Regions from separate parts of the Paenibacillus sp. J31R109 genome, predicted to be linked through region 3. Evidence: riboswitches for the same ligand, from Rfam matches in the RefSeq annotation. Region 3 holds a riboswitch; each other region holds the start of a gene.
What was found. A riboswitch is a leader RNA that binds a small molecule or an ion and turns the genes downstream of it on or off. The one in region 3 is predicted to bind cyclic di-AMP.
Positions count from the first base shown of each region.

Region 1: linked by a shared signal. The riboswitch ahead of AC58QT_RS05860 (CAP domain-containing protein) and the one ahead of AC58QT_RS23630 (stalk domain-containing protein) in region 3 are both predicted to bind cyclic di-AMP.
Region 2: linked by a shared signal. The riboswitch ahead of AC58QT_RS25060 (APC family permease) and the one ahead of AC58QT_RS23630 (stalk domain-containing protein) in region 3 are both predicted to bind cyclic di-AMP.
Region 4: linked by a shared signal. The riboswitch ahead of AC58QT_RS10385 (hypothetical protein) and the one ahead of AC58QT_RS23630 (stalk domain-containing protein) in region 3 are both predicted to bind cyclic di-AMP.

Region 1 is NZ_JCAUAR010000002.1:59,723-64,578, forward strand. Features, by position in the region: gene AC58QT_RS05845 (group-specific protein) at 1-74, opposite strand, end outside; gene AC58QT_RS05850 (GNAT family N-acetyltransferase) at 131-583, opposite strand; gene AC58QT_RS05855 (SRPBCC family protein) at 605-1,060, opposite strand; gene AC58QT_RS05860 (CAP domain-containing protein) at 1,199-1,849, opposite strand; cyclic di-AMP (ydaO/yuaA leader) riboswitch at 1,856-1,989, opposite strand; gene AC58QT_RS05865 (hypothetical protein) at 2,101-2,562, opposite strand; gene AC58QT_RS05870 (hypothetical protein) at 2,549-3,346, opposite strand; gene AC58QT_RS05875 (hypothetical protein) at 3,343-3,867, opposite strand; gene AC58QT_RS05880 (hypothetical protein) at 3,854-4,207, opposite strand; gene AC58QT_RS05885 (SDR family oxidoreductase) at 4,430-4,856, opposite strand, start outside.
Region 2 is NZ_JCAUAR010000012.1:80,398-85,253, forward strand. Features, by position in the region: gene AC58QT_RS25060 (APC family permease) at 1-818, opposite strand, end outside; cyclic di-AMP (ydaO/yuaA leader) riboswitch at 918-1,069, opposite strand; gene AC58QT_RS25065 (MFS transporter) at 1,528-2,970, shown strand; gene AC58QT_RS25070 (MBL fold metallo-hydrolase) at 3,210-4,067, opposite strand; gene AC58QT_RS25075 (type 2 periplasmic-binding domain-containing protein) at 4,094-4,856, opposite strand, start outside.
Region 3 is NZ_JCAUAR010000010.1:229,080-233,935, forward strand. Features, by position in the region: gene lepB (signal peptidase I) at 1-132, opposite strand, end outside; gene AC58QT_RS23605 (response regulator) at 150-797, opposite strand; gene AC58QT_RS23610 (sensor histidine kinase) at 824-1,891, opposite strand; gene liaF (cell wall-active antibiotics response protein LiaF) at 1,917-2,579, opposite strand; gene AC58QT_RS23620 (hypothetical protein) at 2,564-2,704, opposite strand; gene AC58QT_RS23625 (PspA/IM30 family protein) at 2,873-3,535, opposite strand; cyclic di-AMP (ydaO/yuaA leader) riboswitch at 3,693-3,845, shown strand; gene AC58QT_RS23630 (stalk domain-containing protein) at 3,850-4,641, shown strand; gene AC58QT_RS23635 (sporulation protein YjcZ) at 4,802-4,856, shown strand, end outside.
Region 4 is NZ_JCAUAR010000003.1:30,600-35,455, reverse strand. Features, by position in the region: gene AC58QT_RS10395 (tannase/feruloyl esterase family alpha/beta hydrolase) at 1-750, shown strand, start outside; gene AC58QT_RS10390 (hypothetical protein) at 803-1,285, opposite strand; cyclic di-AMP (ydaO/yuaA leader) riboswitch at 1,674-1,843, shown strand; gene AC58QT_RS10385 (hypothetical protein) at 1,958-2,422, shown strand; gene kdpB (potassium-transporting ATPase subunit KdpB) at 2,433-4,469, shown strand; gene AC58QT_RS10375 (sensor domain-containing protein) at 4,487-4,856, shown strand, end outside.

The sequences.
Region 1 (4,856 bases), on a different contig from region 3:
CGTGACTTCAATTTGTCTGCGACTTCTCTGACATTTTTGATATTCCTGAAACTTGATGCAATATAAAATTTCATTGGACTTCCTTCCCTCCTTACACATGCTGAAAACTATCCATTCCAGCAATCCGGCTTCACTCCAACTCGCGAATGAATCCTGTCTTTTTCCCTTGGGAAAATCCACACTTTTCATAAAAACGAAGTACTTCATCTCTCTTCGACCCCGTCATGAGCATAACCTTATAACAGTTAAATTCCGTAGCTATTCCTATTGCCTTATCCATTGCCTTTCTTGCAAATCCCTTGTTTCTATGTTGTTCATGTGTGACTACGTTTTCAATAAGTGCATACGGTCTTGCATTTCTAGTTAAATTTTTAATTATTGTCAAAACGACAGAGGAAACGATCACGTCATCACGTGTCACAACAATAATTTTCATATAGGTGTCATTCATGATTTCATCCCAAAGTGCTTCTAGATTATTGTCCCAAACAAGTTCAGGATCTTGCTTATGCAAATGCTTATACAAGGTTAACAGTTCACTTAACTCATCCTTATGAATTAAACGTGTGATTACACTCCCCATATCGCCGCGCGCTCCTTTTCACTACGATTTCTCAACTAGAATCTTCAATTGTTGATTCCGATACATCAAGAATCGCTTCATATAATTTTTCAAAACTACTCGCTCAACGACCCATCCTATCCACCCTAATGGAGCTTCAAAACATAATGTATCTTTCATTAAAGTTCTATCTCCCAAATCAATAAACTCATGTTCATGCCGCATGCTTTTGAAAGTACCTTTCAGCATTTCATCAACAAAGTGATAAGGACGAACGTAATTGGAGATGAGCGACGTATGCTTTTGCCGTATGAAGAAATGCCGTGCCTCGAAAGTGACCGTTTCCCCTCCGCTTATCAGACCCCTAGTTGTTCCGGCGATCGCTCTTTCCTTGGTATGAGGCCAAACGGTTTGTGTATGGATATCTATATTGCTTGCCATATCAAAACAAATGTCAATTGGTGCTTCAATCTCGATTTCTGTAACTATTTTTATCATGATGTTCTCCTCATGTTTCCTTCGAATTTCCTTGCTCGGTTCTCGTCGGTTCCCAATTCGACACGCATCACTTATCTCCTTTTCCAAGCAAAACTTCATACGAAAAAACAGCCCCCCAAAGGAAGGCTGCCTCACTTATTAGTTACTTATGAATTCCTGTACCCACTCACCATTATAATAGGCAACGCCAATTTGCGTGAAGTTGGGGCTTAATATATTTTGACGGTGACCAGCGCTGTTCATCCATGCTGTCATAACGGCTTGAGGTGTTTGCTGACCTTTTGCAATGTTTTCACCTGCATAGGAATAGCTAATGCCATAGGAGCTCATCATATCAAAAGGAGAACCGTAGGTTGGCGAGTTATGATCGAAGTATCCTTTGTTGTACATGTCTTTCGCTTTATCCAACGCCATCGCGGTAAGTGCGGTGTTACTGGTTAATGGCTTCAGTCCAGCTTTAGTCCGCTCTTGGTTAACTAAGTTAACAACTTGACTAGCGAACGTAGTTTGCGCAGGTGCAGGTGTGACAGCTGGTTTGGCCGCAACATTCGTACTCGTCTTTCCTGGGATGTTGAGCTTCATCCCCGACCAAATGACATTGGGATTAGCAACCTGAGGATTGGCTTTAATAAGTTCAGTTAGACTAACGCCATATTGCTTAGATATTAACCACATGGTATCGTTACCGGACACCGTATGTGTTGCCGTTGCAGCCCCTGCTGCGTTCGCCCCCATAAGGACACTCAAACCTAGTGCACCAGTAATGACAAACTTTTTATAACTTTTCATGCAAAAACCTCTCCTTTTTGCGGCCTGCGAGGTTAGCTGTCGGATTCGGATCAAAGAGTAATCACCCGGCCGCACGTTGGCGGCTTCACCCCAAAGATTGGTTCCCCCGTGCTTCAAAAAAGCTTCGGCCTTCTAAGTTTTGGATCCAAAATGGATCTAACCGATTGTATCATGTGATTATCCTTAAAACATGACTCAAATTTTTCCATTTCAGCACACAAAAAGTTTCCGCTCTATTATTTCTGCCATAATTAACTATAAATCTTGCCCACTGACAAAGCCTGATATTCCCACAATACATGCTGTACCTCTTGAAGTCGTCCCTCATGGCATTGAATGATTATTGCAAGCTCGGGTAGGCGTTCTTTCTTTCGAATGGTATGTTTTAGCACCTTGGTTTGAATCACTCTTGTTATAATAAAACCTAATAGAAACCCGCAAATAGCGGAAATAACGCCCCAAATAATCGGTCCCCAGTACAGAATGAAGCCGAAGCTTATCCCCAAAACCGTTGCACCCGTCGATGTTGCCATGCCAACCTCAAAAGCTAATGTTTTTTTATTTGGATTCGAATTGTAATTACGATCAGAGGTCTCACGGTAATTGTCCATCATCACGGTCATCATTTCTTGACGAGATAGCCCCAACTTCTCCAGAACTGCTAGCGCTTCCTCCACCTCGATCGAATGCTCAAATGTACTAATGATCAACATGTGGGTCATTCTCCTTTTCAAACAGGTGTAATGAGAAATGAGGATACGACTCTGTCAGAAATTGCTTCTGTTCTATTCGGAATAAGCGATTATGCTCAACAGCCGTCATATAAGCATCATACATGGCGCCGCAGATGACGGATGGCATAAACAAAAGCCAATGGGGGTCTAAAAGCGATGTCGATTGCGATACCCTGCCTAATATTAAATAAAGCAAAGCTTCATGTGATCGTGACATTGTCATATAAATAAACCACCACATGACACCGTAGAAGCCTAAGGCTAATCGGTTGTTATAAAGCTGTCCAAGCCCTGGGAAAATAAAAGAACTGAATAGCGCTGCACCAGGTCTTTTGATACTTATATTCGAAATCGTCCACGGCTTCATCAAATTTGAAGTGATCCGTGCTCCTTCCAATCTCGCTAGGTGATACTGTTTGTTCGCATCTATCGCCTTGATATAACTATCCCATATTGCAAACAGATATACGATCGCATACGCAAATGCCCATCTTGGTTCGATGACTTGAGCAGCCAACTCGAATTGTCCACTGAACGAATAGTAAATAGCTTCATTAATTCGAGCAAGCGTATTGATGGCAACTTCCCATGCAGATAGCAGAAATCCTCGAATAAACTGATGAAGCAAGAAATGTCCGAATCCTGGAAAAGAGGCAGACCACCAGGCAATGATCCTGGGATCCTGCCATCTCAGACTACTTAATCCATCTTGACTTAATAAGGCTTGCTGCCTACGGGGTGATTGTGCGTGTCGCGAACTCAATTTCGATACATTCTCCTTATCGATTGACTTTTCTGTTCAATCCAATGCTTTTTCAGTCTCGTAAATAAGAGAACAGTCAAGGTCTGTACAACAAGGTAAATGCAGAAAGAGTAGCTCAGTTTCCAATGATTATACTGGAACACATCGAAATACACATTTAAGGCTTCAAACGCTGTTCCAATCAAGGATGATACGAGGATGTAGAGCGGAATCAGAAGCCCTTTGATACGGAACTTGTTGTAGTAGTAGGCAAATAGATAGCCAAAAACCGGATAAAGGCTCCATGTTAAAAGATCTGCTAAGTCAAAATAGGGAAAAATATTCGCGTTATAGAAATCAAATGGTTTTACCCCGATGACCGTATCTAATCCTGTTGCAGATTCAATGCTAAAAAGCATCATGAGAAGGCTAATGGATCTAGGCATCATTCTCGGCAATAGCCACACAAAACCATAACCGAGCACGAGGCAAATCATTGTGAAAATGGTATTTCGTTGAAACAAAACGTCAAGATGACTCATAAGGTATGCCATCCTTCCGCATAATCGCACGAAAAATGAGCAGTCCTATTCCAGTTGCAATAAGCAATAAGAGGCTTTCCAAATAGGACCACTCTAATTTCCACATATCTGAGTATTGAATAATCTCCAACCGATGTAACCATATCTTCAACAACATAAGAACGAGTGAATAAAAGATAACCGTTCCTAACTTGTACAACAATCCATGCTTCGTCACCCATCGCTCCATAGCCCAAATCACAATCATAGGAGTGAAGATCTGTTGGTAGACAAGACGTAAGAAGATATCCCCATAGTGTAGTGAAGGAACGATGTAAGAATAATTAAGTGAGACTATCATAAAGTAGGCATCATTCATAAAAACCGTAAGGAGCCAAATGAAGATAAGTTCAAATAAATGCAGGCGTCTCTTTGTTATGAAAAATGTGATTACCAGTAAAATGTAACATGTAATTAATACAATTTCCCCCATTGACGCAACACCTAGATTCCCTTCAAATTGCATTGTTTTTAACAAATATGCCCAATTCGTCTCTTTTTTAATACGGTTTCAAATAAGTGCTTAGCGATACCCCTCAGCATCAGCAGGCTTCCCTGCTTCCTGCACCTCAACAAGGTAGCGCCAGCAATCTGGCTGTGAGCCGTCCACATCTTTAAAGCCGTACACTTGTGAAATACTGCCGCTTGACATCGAGTGACCATTCCATCGAGCAACTTCCGGATCTCCAGCTAATGCGGCAATCGCACGTCCTACAAAGCGCGGCGATTCCGAGATGATGAAATGTGGTTCCTTCTCTGTCGCGTCACGCCAATTTGCTTCCGTAACCTCGAAGTGCTCCAACATAATTTCCGAACGCATCCAACCAGGGGTCACTGCAATAGCCGTGCAGCCGTGCGGCGCCAATTCGTGGGATAGCGACTTCGCCATGCGAATGACAGAGGATTTGGCTAGATCATAGAAGAGCGATAACCGGTAGTTGGTATCGTTG
Region 2 (4,856 bases), on a different contig from region 3:
GCAATCAGCGTTACACCACCGAAGACGATCGCCAACAGGCCACCTAAGGAGAGCAGTGTGCGTTGGGCATTTTTGACGGAAGGTGTTCTGAAATGGGGCACCGCATCCGAAATCGCTTCGATCCCTGTGACTGCAGAGCAACCAGAAGAGAACGCCTTAAGAATAACGAATAAAGTCAATGAGCTCGTTGCTGCGCTGGGTACGAATTCGATAGCGTGTGTGTTCAGCGAACCCGTGAGCAAATCGAAAATACCTTTTCCAACTAACAACAGGATACATAGGATGAAAAAATAAGTAGGTATGGCGAATACCGTGCCTGACTCAGAAGTACCTCGCAAATTTAGCCACACCATGATCCAAACCAGCAGGATGGTAAGCGGAACAATGTACGGTACGGCAGATGGGAATGCAGACGTAATCGCCTGGACGCCAGCCGAGATCGACACAGCAACGGTCAGGGTATAGTCAATCAGCAAGGAGACTCCTGTAAGTCGACCCCATACCATCCCTAAATTCTCTTTCGTAACCATATAGGCGCCGCCACCCATAGGATAAGCTTCAATCACTTGTCTGTAGCTCAACACTAGCAGAAGTATTAAAGCAATGATGGAAATCGCAATCGGCAAGGAGAAGGCAAATGCAGCTACACCAACTGTTGCAAGCTCTAACAGAATTTGCTCTGTCCCGTATGATACGGAAGATAAGGCATCGGAAGACAGGATGGGAAGTCCTTTCCAGACAGGCATTTTCTCCGACTCAATCTCACTCGACTTTAGCGGCTTACCAAACACAATTTTTTTCAATGATTCACTTGTCATTTCGCGATTGTTCCTCCAATAAAACGAATATCACGCACCACACTTGAAAAATGGACGCAAAAAAACACAAGGAATGACCTTGTGTTTTAAACACATGTTCTCCTTTCTCACGATCGCTTACGAGGTTAGCTGCCGGGTTCGGGCCGCGAGAAATCTGCCCTAAAAGGTACTTGGTATTCGTACCTCTACTCACCCCATGATACTTTTGGTTCCCCCGCTTTTCTTAACAGAAAATTAAGCGAAATATTCAACTGTTCTGGTACGTGTTGAATACTACTCTCTTCTACTCACATAGTAAAGGATGGAAAAAACGTAAAAAGCCCCCTCCCACCTCTTGTATAACGCAATAATTCGCTTACAATTACATGATTCTTTGATTTTCTTCCATTATCGTACGTAATCGGGGTATTTGATGAAAAGAAGTGGCTTGTATCCTTCAGAGGTTGTTCCATTCATTCCATCGTCCCTTCAAAAGGAGGAATTTCGGGGAAGGACACCTCTTAGGTGCCCGGAATGAGTCGTGAATAACTGGAAAAACTATGATAAGGTGTCCCATTATATTCCCCACTCATCTTTTTTGTATAGTAATACGATTATTTGGATAAATATACAACATTACAATGGTCATATACTTAAATTCATTGACACACCCTAACCCTCATGCTAAACTGTCACAAATAAAATTATAGTTCAGATCGGATGGTGTACCATGTCAGACAACGCAAACTCTTCAGCACAAGGAACAACGCATGCGCAACCTGAGATGCCAGGTCGTTTACGAGAAACGCCGGTATCGTGGTTGCTCTGTTTTACCATTGTACTGGTGATCATGAATACGATGATGTTCAACCTGGCACTTCCCAAAATCTCAGTGCAATTCGAGCTCAGCCCCTCGACAGCATCGTGGATTGTCACGGGATATTCCATCATTTTCGCCATTGCATCGATTACCTACAGCCGCTTGTCCGACTTCGTGCCGATTCGCAAACTCTATGTCATTGCTCTGCTTTCACTAGGCGGCGCTTCCGTCTTAGGACTGTTCACGAACAGCTTCGGATTGTTGCTGCTTACAAGGCTGATTCAAGCATCTGGCGCAGGCGCGATCCCATCGCTGGGCATCGTTCTCGTCACCCGTTACATCCCCTTGTCTCGCAGAGGCAGAGCGATGTCGCTCATCTTATCCGCGGCCTCACTCGGCTTAGGGCTCGGCCCCGTCGCAGGCGGTTCTATCGTTCAGTATTTGGGCTGGCACTTCCTGTTCGTGATTACCGGGATTACGCTTCTGCTTATCCCTATATTTTTAATCTTGCTCCCAAAAGAAAAAGCAGAAAGCGGCTCGTTCGATTTCATCGGTGCGCTGCTCCTTGGCGTTGGAACGACTGGGCTATTGCTCTTCTTAACGTCCAAGAGCATCGTTGCCCTCTTAGTAGGTATACTCGCGATTGCCCTATTCGCTCTGCGCATTCGTATGGCGTCGCAGCCATTCGTTCTGCCCGCGCTATTCAGCGACAGACCTTATATGGCGCTTAGCGCGATCGGCGTTTTTTCCTACATGATTAGCTTCGGCTTCCTGTTCCTTGCGCCACAGATGCTCGCTCGTGTATTCGGTTTAGCTCCGCTTACCTCAGGACTATTGCTTTTCCCAGGAGCACTCCTAGCCATGCTGGTGTCGAATCGTGTTGGACGTATCATTGACCGTTATGGTAACTCAGCACTACTTCGTTACGTGCCATGGTTGATGTTACTCTCTACCGTGCTATTGGCCCTGACAGCCAGCTACTCTTACTACTGGATTGCTGCACTCTACATCTTGGTCAGCATCAGCTTCACGACACTCTCCAGCGCAGTATCCAATGAGCTCTCCCGGCAATTGCCGAAGGAACGCATCGGCTCCGGCATGGGCTTATTCCAATTGCTGCAATTTTTCAGCGGCGCATTCGCCGTGGCGCTCTCGGGGAGCGCGCTCGTTTGGCAGAAATCGCTGCCGCTTGAACGTGCTTTCGATAACCTTATCTGGGGGATGGCGGTCATTGCGTTCCTAACGATTGGCAGCTCTATCTTATACAACAATTATGCAAAAAAGAGGCTTACCGATCTCGCCGCAACGGAGTCGGTTGGAAGAGCGGCGATACCTAAGCCTGCAGCTGAATAAATACCGCCAGATAGCGCCCAAGCCCAGATTAAGGTGATGATATCATCTTAATCTGGGCTTGGACATATTCTCACTTGGAATAAAGTGCAGGCATAACGTTAAAGTGGTGAAATACGCAGGAAACTTCTGAATAGCGTTATTCTATAACGTTATCCAAAGTCGTTGCTCCCCCTTTCCACAAGAAAAGGCTGTCCCTCCGTCATCTTGATATGACTTCGGGGACAGCCTCTCTTCGTTTGTTAAATGATCATGCCATCCCATGCCACCGTAATCGGGCATGGGAATTGCTGCTCTTGAAACCAGCCGACCAAATCGGCATGTGTAGAATTAAAATGATTAATATGAGTCAGATAAATACGCGTATTGACATGAATCGTCCCTTGTTCTAACAGCTTATGGAATAGCTCCATGCAGCTAAAGGCGTCCAAATGGCCATTTGGATGGAGGCCGCGTCCAGTAGTTAATCCAAAGGTGCATTCACTAATCAATACATTCAGTGAGGCATTCTCCAGCTCCTTGAACGCTTCCGGCAAGTACCAGCCTGTATCCACGCCGTAGTATAGCTTCTGGCCATCTGGTTGCTGAATGAGATAGTTTGCACAATTCTCTCCCATATTTCCCTTGTGATTCCCGCGAAGCGGCGTTACTTCCATACCAGCGATAGTCACTGATTCGTTAAACGCCAGCTTATGAAAAACTACAACGCCGCGCGCCTCCAAATCGGCAGTCATGCCTTTCATGATCGGCCGGCTTTGACGATAGAAATCGACGATATCATACGCTTGATCTGTAAAGTAAAAATGCAGCGGCTCCTTCAAGCGTTCAATCGACATGTTTCTAACATTCATCATCATATAGTTGAAATGGTCTTCGTGCGTATGGCTCACTAAAACATGCTGAAGCTTAGTAAAATCCCCATATTCAATGGCTTGTTGAAAAGAATCCGCGCCTAAATCAATACACATCTCCTCATTGATTCTAAACATCGAGCGGCGGCGAATCTCTGCACCGCCTACCTCCCGTGCGTTGTTACACACGGAACAGGAGCAGAATGGATTCGGTATGCCTTCGGCTGCACTTGTGCCGTAAAATCTCATGCGTAGTCCCTCCTTCTATATGCTGATTACTTCTGATTCCAGCGGTCATAAGCGGCTTGATAGATTGCTAAATATTTATCAAGCTGCATTTTATTCAGCGTGCTTACATACTTATCCCACTCGCTAAGCGGTTTAGCACCCGTTATAAATTTAACAATGTTCTCATCTGCATAAGCTTCGATATCCGTTGCGTATGAGCTTAATTCGATATTCTCTTTCTCCGTAAACGTAGGAATCATCAATTTCTCATCGGGTACCAAATTAGGTCGAATGACATCTTTATTCGCAATCATCTCTGGAAGAACAGCAGCACTTTGGTCGACCTTTTGCGTTACACGCTGTGGAATGCCTCCACCTTGGAAAATCGTATAGTCCGATAGCGCCTCATCGACTGTGAGTCCGTTCGGATTTTTGGCAAACTCATCCTTCAGCTTATAAAACCCATCACTGCCGATCGTGTATGTCACACCTTCGATACCAAGTCGAGCCAGCGCTGTCCCTTCTTCGCTCAGGAAATAATCTCCCCAGCGCAGCGTCGCAGCGGGATTCGGGTTTTTGTTCGTAATCACGAATGAGCCTAAATCCCGAACTTTCGGGGAGATGCCCGTCCAATACACTTTGCCGTCAATGCCTTTTAAGACAGGGTTCTGGACGTAATTATTCCGATTTTTGCCCAGCCACAAATTGTTATTGCCCTTCGCCACAAAGCCGACTCGCTCATTATCAACCTTCGCGATCTCTTGCTTCATATCCTGCGATAAAATTTCTTTATCAATTAAACCTTCCATC
Region 3 (4,856 bases):
ATGTAACGTCGGATCCATGGAATGGCCGCTAACGCGTGTTGATTGAAAGACAAACACACCTAGAAATACAACTAAAACAAAAGAAATCGCAATGGAACCAAACCAGCTCCAAATCTGTTTGACAACATTCAAGCTTATCTCTCCTTGCCTTATTCCGCCAGTCCGTGCTTGAAGGCATAGATTGCCGCTTGTGTGCGATCTTCAACGCCTAGCTTGGACAAAACGTTAGTGACGTGGAATTTCACCGTCTTCACGCCGATAAATAAATCATCCGCTAGCTCTTGATTCGATTTGCCCTTTGCGATCAAGCGAAGTACTTCCATCTCGCGGTCCGTTAATTCTTCATGCGGCTCCGCAGCTGGCTTCGGTTGACGGAAGCGATTCATAATTTTCGATGCCACTTGTGACTCCAGAATCGACTGCCCTTTAGCCGCGGCTCTAATTGCTTGCGCGATTTCGGATGCTCGCGAGGTTTTCAATAAATAGCTGAATGCACCAGCTTCAATAACTGGATACATTTTCTCATCATCTAAGAAGCTAGTCAAGACAATCACCTTGCAATCTGGGTATAGCTGCAATAATTTCCTTGTCGTTTCAATGCCGTCCATACCTTCCATTACGAGGTCCATCAACACGACATCAGGACGATATTCTTGCGCTAGACGAATACCATCATGACCATTGCTCGCTTCGCCTACGACCTCAATGCCATCTTCCGTCCCCAGAACAGCTGCAAGTCCAATTCTGACCATTTCATGATCGTCAACAAGTAGTACTTTGATTAAGGCGTCGTCCATTTGCTACTCCCTCTCTATGTACAGTGCTAATTCTCGATCAATTGCGCATCGCTTGCTAGAATAGGTACTCGAATCTCGATACGGGTGCCCCGTTCAGGCGCCGTAATAATATCAACCGATCCGCCAATCTCGTTCACGCGTTCCTTCATGGACACGATCCCATAGGAAGTTAACTTCTTCGCATCCAGCTCAAAGCCGACGCCGTCATCGCGAATCACTAAGCGAATGCCATCTGAACGATGCAGCAGCTTCACTTCCAGCTTATTCGCTTTGGAATGACGCAGGGCATTCGAAAGTGCTTCTTGCACGATCCGGAACAAATGATCTTCAATTCCTTTATTTAAGCGAATTTCCTCATCCATATCCCAGCTAATCGCCATAGGTACCTTGGCAGCCAACTCTTTTAACAACTCAACAAGTCCCTCAGACAATCGCTTGCCTTCGAGATGAATAGGGCGCAGATGGAGCAATAAGGCTCTCATTTCGGATTGCGCCACGGAGGCCATCTCTTCAATAAGATGAATTTGCCGCTTCGCCTTCTCAAAATCCTTATCCAACGTCCGGCCTACGGCTGTAGCCGTCATCGAAATCGCAAACAATTGCTGACTCACCGCATCGTGCAGCTCGCGTGCCAAACGCTGGCGCTCTTCAATAACCGCGGTAAGCTTGGCTTTCTCCGTAAGCTCTGCATTGCTATTGGAAAGCCGTTGGAGTGAGGTCACTTGCTCCTCCCATCGCTTCATGATACGGCTTAGTTGTTCTCCCAACCGTCCGATCTCATCATCTTCCCCGTGTTGAAATCCTTCACGGGCAAATGTCCCTTTTTCCAATAAAATCATCGTTTCCATCATCGGTTCAAGTCTGCGTGTCACCTTTGAGCTGTTCCAATATCCGAAAACCGCGCCAATTACACCTAGAATCAACAGCGCCATGAACGAAAACTTGACGCCCTGCTGCCAATTCGTAAAGGGTTGGATTAAATCTCTTGAATTCAAAAAATAAAGCATAGCACCGAAAATAGCGAAGCTAAAGAGGATGGACTCCCCCATGCTGCGCCATATCATATTCGTTAAACGTCGTTTGTAGCCGTCCACGTGGTGATCTCCGATCTCTACAAAGTTACACTACTTTGACCTTGATATCTCCTACGATATAAGAGAGCACGAGTTTCACTCGATGGTCGCAATATTGATAATTCTCCGATTGCCACACCACTTTGTTCATTACGCCTGTTTCACGTTCTTCCGCGATATGAAGCTGACCGAACATGACAGAAGCTGTTACGGAAACCCCGATATCATCAGGTACCTTAATATCAATATCCCCTACAACGCCCTGGAGGATAACTGTCGTTTCCTTTTGTTCTAGAATGGCCAGCGAGAGATCCATATACGTTTCCCCCACCAAATACCACGTCGACGTATTCCTTAGAATCCACGGTTCTCGACCAAGGCGAACACTATCGACAATCTTTTGCTTTTGTATATACGTATCATCCTTATGAGCCTGCTTAGATCGAATGAAAAATAAACCTAGTGAAATCAACACAACGGAAATGACAATTGTGAGATGGTCACCAAATAAAATGACGGCACCAATCCCCATCAGCACATAACCCTTGCGCTCTTTGCGTGAACGAACACGGTGAATGCCCAGCAAAATAAGGATTACGGCCACAATGGGAAAAAAGCCTACGGTATGATCTAGAAGCAAAAAAACACCGACTGCAATCAGCACAAGCGCTGTATTTCGGCTGCGGTTATTTTTCATTTCTTCTCCCATCGATGCACCTCCTCTGGCTGCTGCTTCATGTCTTCGTTCATACGATTCTTAGCATACCATAAGAATGGACGACCTCCAAGATGCAAATCCTTATAGGGCAAGGCTTTGCCTTTCATGGAGGTCATGCCCACGTGGCCTCTTTCTTCTGCCCTAACTCGAATTTTTCGAGTTGCAGTGCCTAAGTGGCCTCTTTACTGTTGCCCTAACTCGAATTTTTCGAGTTGCAGAGCCTAAGTGGCCTCTTTCTTCTGCCCTAACTCGAATTTTTCGAGTTGCGAGAGCGAGCGCCAACGCTATTTTCGGTTATGCGGATCTCGCTCATCGCGAGCGCGCTGCTCCTGCTGCCAATCGTGCTGCAGCTTGGTACGCAGCGCGCGCAGTTCATGCTGAAGGTTGCCCCCGGCTTCCTTCAGCGTTTCCTTCGACAGGCGGCCCGCCACGCGGAGCCCCTGCAGCGCTTCCCGGCCCAGCTCGCGGCCGGCGACCTCCAGCTCGCGCCATGTGTCGCGAGCTTCTTTGCTGTGCAGCCCGCTGCGCGGCTGCACATCCTCGGCTGCGTGCCCCGCACGCAGCCCGCGCAGTTCCTCTGCGAGCGCCAGGCACAAGTCCTGGCTGCTCGCGTACTGCGCGCGGTAGTGCTCAGCTGCGGCTTCCTCGCGCAGCTTCTCTTGCAAAGCTAGCCGCGCGAGGTCCTCTTCTCCGGCACGCATGGCAAGCTCCGCCTGCTCGGCGCGGAGCTGCGCCATTTCTTCTGCGCGAGCAATGTTGCTGCGCAAGGCAATCGTCGCCTGAAGCGCATCTTCATAGCGCTCCTCTAATTGAACGATCGTATGGTTCCCCGCATACGCAGTACTTGGATTCGTTTTGCCAATCGTCTCTTGCCAGACGGTTTCAGCCATTTTGCCGATACGGTCAAATATATTAGTAGGATCAATTTCCTGTTTCTTATCATTCATATCCAAATCGCCCCTCATCCTTCATCATACTCCTATCGTAGCTTAATAAATGATGTTCTAAAACCGACTATTGACCGTTTTTGAACCTAGACCTAAGTCTAGTATGAGAGCGGTACAACCATATTTTGGTCGTTGTTCAGGCCTATCGATGATGATAAAATATTTGAAGCCGAGTCTAGTGCGTAAATAAAGGCACTGGTACGGGGGACGAAATACTTGGGGTGAATATTTGCTTCGGCTTGGAGCAGACTAGGGAGAACCTTCTTCCCGAACCCGTCAACTAACCTCGAAGGCTCATGAAGGAGGATTACCAATTGAATAAGCTTACCAAAGGGTTAACTAGCCTGGCTGTTTCACTAACAGTTCTGGCAGGAGGCTTTCTTTCCCCATTTTCAGCTCAAGCAGCTGCAATGGAAGTGAAAGTGCAAGTCAACGATGACCTCATCCATTTCCCTGATGCGCAGCCATTTCTGGATGGCAACGAAATTACCCAAGTCCCGCTCCGGTTCGTAACCGAGAAGCTTGGTTATACAGTGAATTGGAAAAAAGATGGAAATCAGATTGAAGTAACACTAAATAACGACAAACATACGATTACCTTGGTTTCAGGTCAAAAAGAAGCCAGCATTGATCAGGAAACTGTCGAATTGGATGGCCCTTCCCAGTATCAAAATGGACGGGTTTATGTACCGCTTCGTTTCCTTTCCACAGCTACAGGTGTACCTGTCCATTGGGATGCTAGCAGTAAACTAGCTATTCTGAGTAAAGATGGCGGGCAACATGCACCGGATTATCAAGTTTTTGAGTCTACAGCTTATTCATCAGATCCTTCTGAAAACGGTGGGTACGGCGCATTTGATTACATGGGTAATCCACTTGCAGTCGGCACAGTTGCTGTTGATCCATCTGTTATTCCACTTGGTACCAAACTTTATATTGAAGGTTATTCGTTTAATGGTCTTCCGCAAGGCGGCATGTACGTCTATGCAACCGATACCGGTGGCGCCATTAAAGGAAAACGAATGGACATCTTTATCCCTGGCTCGCGAAAATCTTTGCAAAGCTTCGGCATTCAGAAAATTAAAGTGTACCAAATTCCTAATTAATTGCTTGGAAGAGCTGCCCCTTGAGAATCACACAAGGGCAGCTCTTTTTGGTAGGTGAATGTTCCGATGTAATAAGGGCATTCGTCCAATCAACAGGTATTCGCCCTACATATGTTATATAGTGTTTAACCCATATGCATTCAAAACCGGAGGGGATACTATGTCAGCTGTAGTTGGTGGAACGCCAGGATACGGAAATTCCGTAGGTGTAATTC
Region 4 (4,856 bases), on a different contig from region 3:
CAAGTGTTGGCACTGAAGAAGATCTATGCGGGTCCAACTAATCCGCGAACCGGAGAACAGATCTATACGCCATTTCCCTATGGGAGCGAGAATTGCTCAGGGGGGCTAGATCTTCAACAAGATCCCGAGCGCTTGCCCTCATCGCTGCTTTATATGTTTCGTTGGGTGTTCGGTGCAGAATTTGATTATAGGACATTTGATTTTGACCACGACTTGGATGTATTAAATGAAAGATTGGCTCCGCTTCTAAATGCAAATAATCCTGATTTAAGTGCGATGAAAGCACTAGGCGGGAAAATAGTGATGTACACAGGGTTGTCAGACCCACTTGTTCCGTATCAAGATGCGCTTCACTATTACGAACGGGTTATGGAAGCTCAGGGTGGATTAGCTCAAACGCAAGATTTTTTTCGGTTTTTTCTTGTCCCGGGAATGGGACACTGTGGAGGCGGTCCGGGGTTGAACGATATTGGTCTTGGCGGTGCCCAAAGTGATCAGCTAGATAGCGAACATGATATGTTAAACGCACTCGTTGCTTGGGTGGAACATGGAAACGCACCAGAGAAATTAATCGCAACGGCGTTCAAGGATAGTTTTGCTCCGAATGGGATCAGCTTTCAGAGACCTGTTTTCCCTTATCCGAAGTTTCCCGAATACGTGGGTGGAGATCCGAATTTGCCAACTAGTTATCAAGGTATTGATCATGAACGGGGTGGCGTTCTGGTACCTGCGGAACGATATCTTGTTTAACTATGGTGCCATATCACTTAAAGAAATAGAACACAAAGCCGAAATTCCTCCCTTAGAGGAACTTCGGCTTTGTGTTTTTCATTGAGATTTCCATCTGATGCTCTTCACGCACGCGCTGCATAAACACTTGAAGCTCTTCCTTGGTTTCACAAACGGCTGCATGTTCTAACCAAACAAAGAATTTCTTCTTCAGAATGGCTGAAACATGAAGGGGGTAGGTGTCACGGGATTTAATGATATATAACCCTGGAGAAACCTCATTCCAAGGTGAATTGAAAATAGTGCGAAGGGATAAGCGAGTGCGATGCTCCCAATCTTGTTTTTTCTGCTTGTTTCTAATAGATTGGTACATTCTCATAATCAGTTGATGATCGGATATTTCGGTCCATGTTGAGAATCCTGACAGGGTGGCATCTTGTGTAATTTCGGACCTTTCTTTAGAAAACCAGTAACCAACAATAATGGGAAAATGATTTTCTTCTTCAAGCCATAAGACACCAAACCATTCGTAATGCAAATCAATTGGATTTAACAAATGAGGGGCTATCCCTAAATAATAATGGGGGGAGGAAGTCATGACATTTCTCCTTTTGACTTAATCTCAAAGTCGGTTGTAAGCGAATATGTCATAATTGTAACGTTGAACCGGGTAAAAATGGGGTAAAGAATGGCTAGCAAACGTATAAAAATTGAATAAAAACAAACCTGGCGACTTTATCAAAGTCGGTTTGCCACTAGCCTAATTATTGTGAAAGTAGGCAAAAACGAAAGAAAACCGAAGCATTTCTATCGATAATGCAAATGATTTCTAATTGGACGCGCTTTCATAAGCGCTGAATGCCACAGATTGCGAAATAAGTGTCTCCAACGCATTTTACATTTATGAGCAATCGGCGTAACATTCGATTCAACAACAACAGATGTGAAGCAAAACGCTGAGTTTCCGCAAGGAAAACGGGGGAACCAACCGAAGCCGATCGGAGATAGAATCGGTTTCTCGGGGTGAATCTAAAGCAGGCATAGCTTGCCAAAGTAGGGCACTTCCAAGCCCGAATCCGACAGCTAACCTCGTAAGCGAATTGGGAGAGAACTACCTTCTTTTCGAGTCTTCCTTAGCGCGCTTATGCGACTTTGAAGCCCGAGAGTAGAGTTTCTCTGCTCTTTGGCTTCTTTTTGTTGTTCACAATTTGAGGAGAGTGAATCTATTATGTATCCCGAACCCCTGACTCTAGTAAGAGAATCCGATGAATGTACGCAAGCATGTAGAATTACCCGTATTGAATGTTTTCAATTCGATTGTGAATTATCCGATAAGCTGCAGCCCGAACATGGTGATGACTGTCATTGCGGTTTACTGACGATTTCAACGAATCTTGGAACATGCGGTTTAGGGCAATTCGTAATTCCATGTGGCAATCTAAAGGGAGATTTTGTACAATGGGCAACTGTTTTTCAGAAACTCAAAGGACTGAACCTGACAGATGGCATACAGTACGCTCATCAGAGACAAGAGGCATGGGGAGAAGTACGCACACATTTAATCAAATCAGCACTAAGTGATCTGTCCAAAAAGCTTGAACATGCATCTCGCGCATATCAGAAAGAAGATTTGAGTTTTCTAAGTGATCGCAATTATTTATTTGAGCATTCTGGGGCGTATATCTCTTTCTAGGGTGGTTTTCATGAATCAAAGATGGCAGCAATCTTTTCATTCAAAAGTGGTCATTAGAGCCATATATGATAGTGTACTGAAATTAAATCCAAGATTAATGATCAGAAATCCCGTGCTTTTCGTGTTGGAAACGGCCACTTTTGTTATTGGTTTATTGCTGCTGTTTCCGCATTATTTTCATACCGAGACACAGATCAGATATAACCTCACTGTATTTATTATTTTATTAATTACGATTTTATTTGCGAATTTGGCTGAAGCGTTGGCTGAAGGAAGAGGGAAGGCACACGCGGACAGCTTAATTAAAACCAGAAAGGAATTAAAGGCCAAGCTGCTATCGAAAGATGGCAGCATAAAGGTCGTTGCCGGAAACGAATTACGCAAAGGTGACCGTGTATTGGTTGAAATGGGTGATTTGATTCCGGGTGATGGCATGATTGTGGAAGGCATTGCAGCCATTGATGAATCTTCCGTTAATGGTGAATCGGCTTTCGTTATTAAAGAAGCGAACAGTGATAAGAATTCAGTAATTGGTGGTACCCTCGTGACCAGCGATTGGATTCAGGTGGAAATTACCGTTGACCCCGGGCATTCCTTTTTGGATCGGATGGTTCAAATGGTGGAAGGAGCGAGACGGCAGAAATCACCGAATGAAATCGCACTGACGACCCTACTTACGGTACTAACTCTCATCTTCTTAATTGTCGTCGTAACGTTGTATCCATTAGCCAAATTTGTCGGCGTACAATTGGAAGTGTCAACGTTAATTGTACTACTCGTGTGCTTGATTCCTACGACCATTGGGGGACTTCTATCCGCCATAGGCATTTCAGGGATTGACCGTGTCACGCGGATTAACATTTTGGCGAAATCAGGGAAGGCTGTTGAGGCAGCTGGTGATATTCATACTGTTATTCTAGATAAAACAGGTACGATCACCTTCGGTAACCGAATGGCAGCAGCATTCTATCCCGCAGCAGGTGTATCCTCCGAGGAGCTCATGGAAGCTGCGGTTCTTACTTCGTTGTTTGATGACACCCAGGAAGGACGGTCCATCGTGGAGCTCGCTAAGCAACATCACATGACAAGTAAGCTCAGAGCTTATAAGGGCGAAGTCATTGCTTTTACAGCAGAAGAGCGAATGAGCGGGTTAAACCTGAATGGCTGCTTTTTCCGAAAAGGGGCAGTTAGTGCCATCTGCAGTTATATCACAGTAAGGGGTGGATTTATCCCTGAGGAGATAAAGGAGCAAAGCGATTTTATTGCCAGAGAAGGCGGGACGCCTCTAGCTGTGAGCAAGGATAATCATATTCTTGGGCTTATTTACTTGAAGGATACGATTAAACCTGGCATTCGGGAACGAATGGAATCGCTGCATCAAATGGGGATTAGAACCATCATGTGTACAGGGGATAACCCGCTAACTGCCGCGACGATTGCGAATGAAGTTGGCGTTGATGCTTATTATGCTGAGAGTAAACCGGAGGATAAATTGCGGATTGTTCGTGCAGAGCAAAGCGAAGGAAAGCTCGTCGCGATGACGGGGGATGGGGTCAACGATGCTCCTGCTCTAGCTCAGGCGGACGTAGGCATTGCCATGAGCAGCGGAACACTAGTCGCTAAAGAGGCAGCCAATATGGTTGATTACGATTCGGATCCCACGAAAATTCTAGATGTGATTTCCATAGGCAAGCAGCTACTTATTACACGCGGTGCCGTGACCACATTTAGCATTGCCAATGATTTTTCTAAATACTTTGCCATTATACCTGCCATGTTTGCGAGCAATCTGCCGGAGCTGCAGGTATTTAATATTATGAATTTGCATTCTCCAACATCTGCCGTGCTTTCAGCCTTGATATTTAACGCGGTTATCATCCCTCTGTTAATTCCTGTCGCATTAAAAGGGGTTACTTACAAGCCGATGAGTGCAAACCAATTGTTAAGCCGGAATTTAACGGTATTCGGGTTAGGTGGTATTATTTTTCCCTTCATTGGGATTAAGCTCATTGATTATTTCCTGCATATGCTTGCTGAACATCTATAGAACAGGGGTACATAAGTATGGATAAGCTGCTAGACATTAGAAAAAAAGCAGAAGGAAGAAAAATTTCATTTCGTATTGTTTCCATGTATATGCTACTCGCTTGTATGCTGCAATTAGCTTTCAAGCTAGGTGTTCCCTATCTATTCGTCAGTACGTTAATGATAGCGACGGCATGCTTGCTGTATCACATGATTCAGCGAGATATGGTGAAAGTGAATCAGATGGAGGCATCGCAGTTGTTGCGAGAGGAAGAGAAGATTCGCTCAACCTTAGAGAGCATGCAGGACGGCTATTATGAAATAGATATGATCGGAAATTTTACTTTTGGTAATCAGTCTCTGGTAGAGCTTCTCGGTAAAAAAGATAAAAATGAGTTGAAAAGATGTC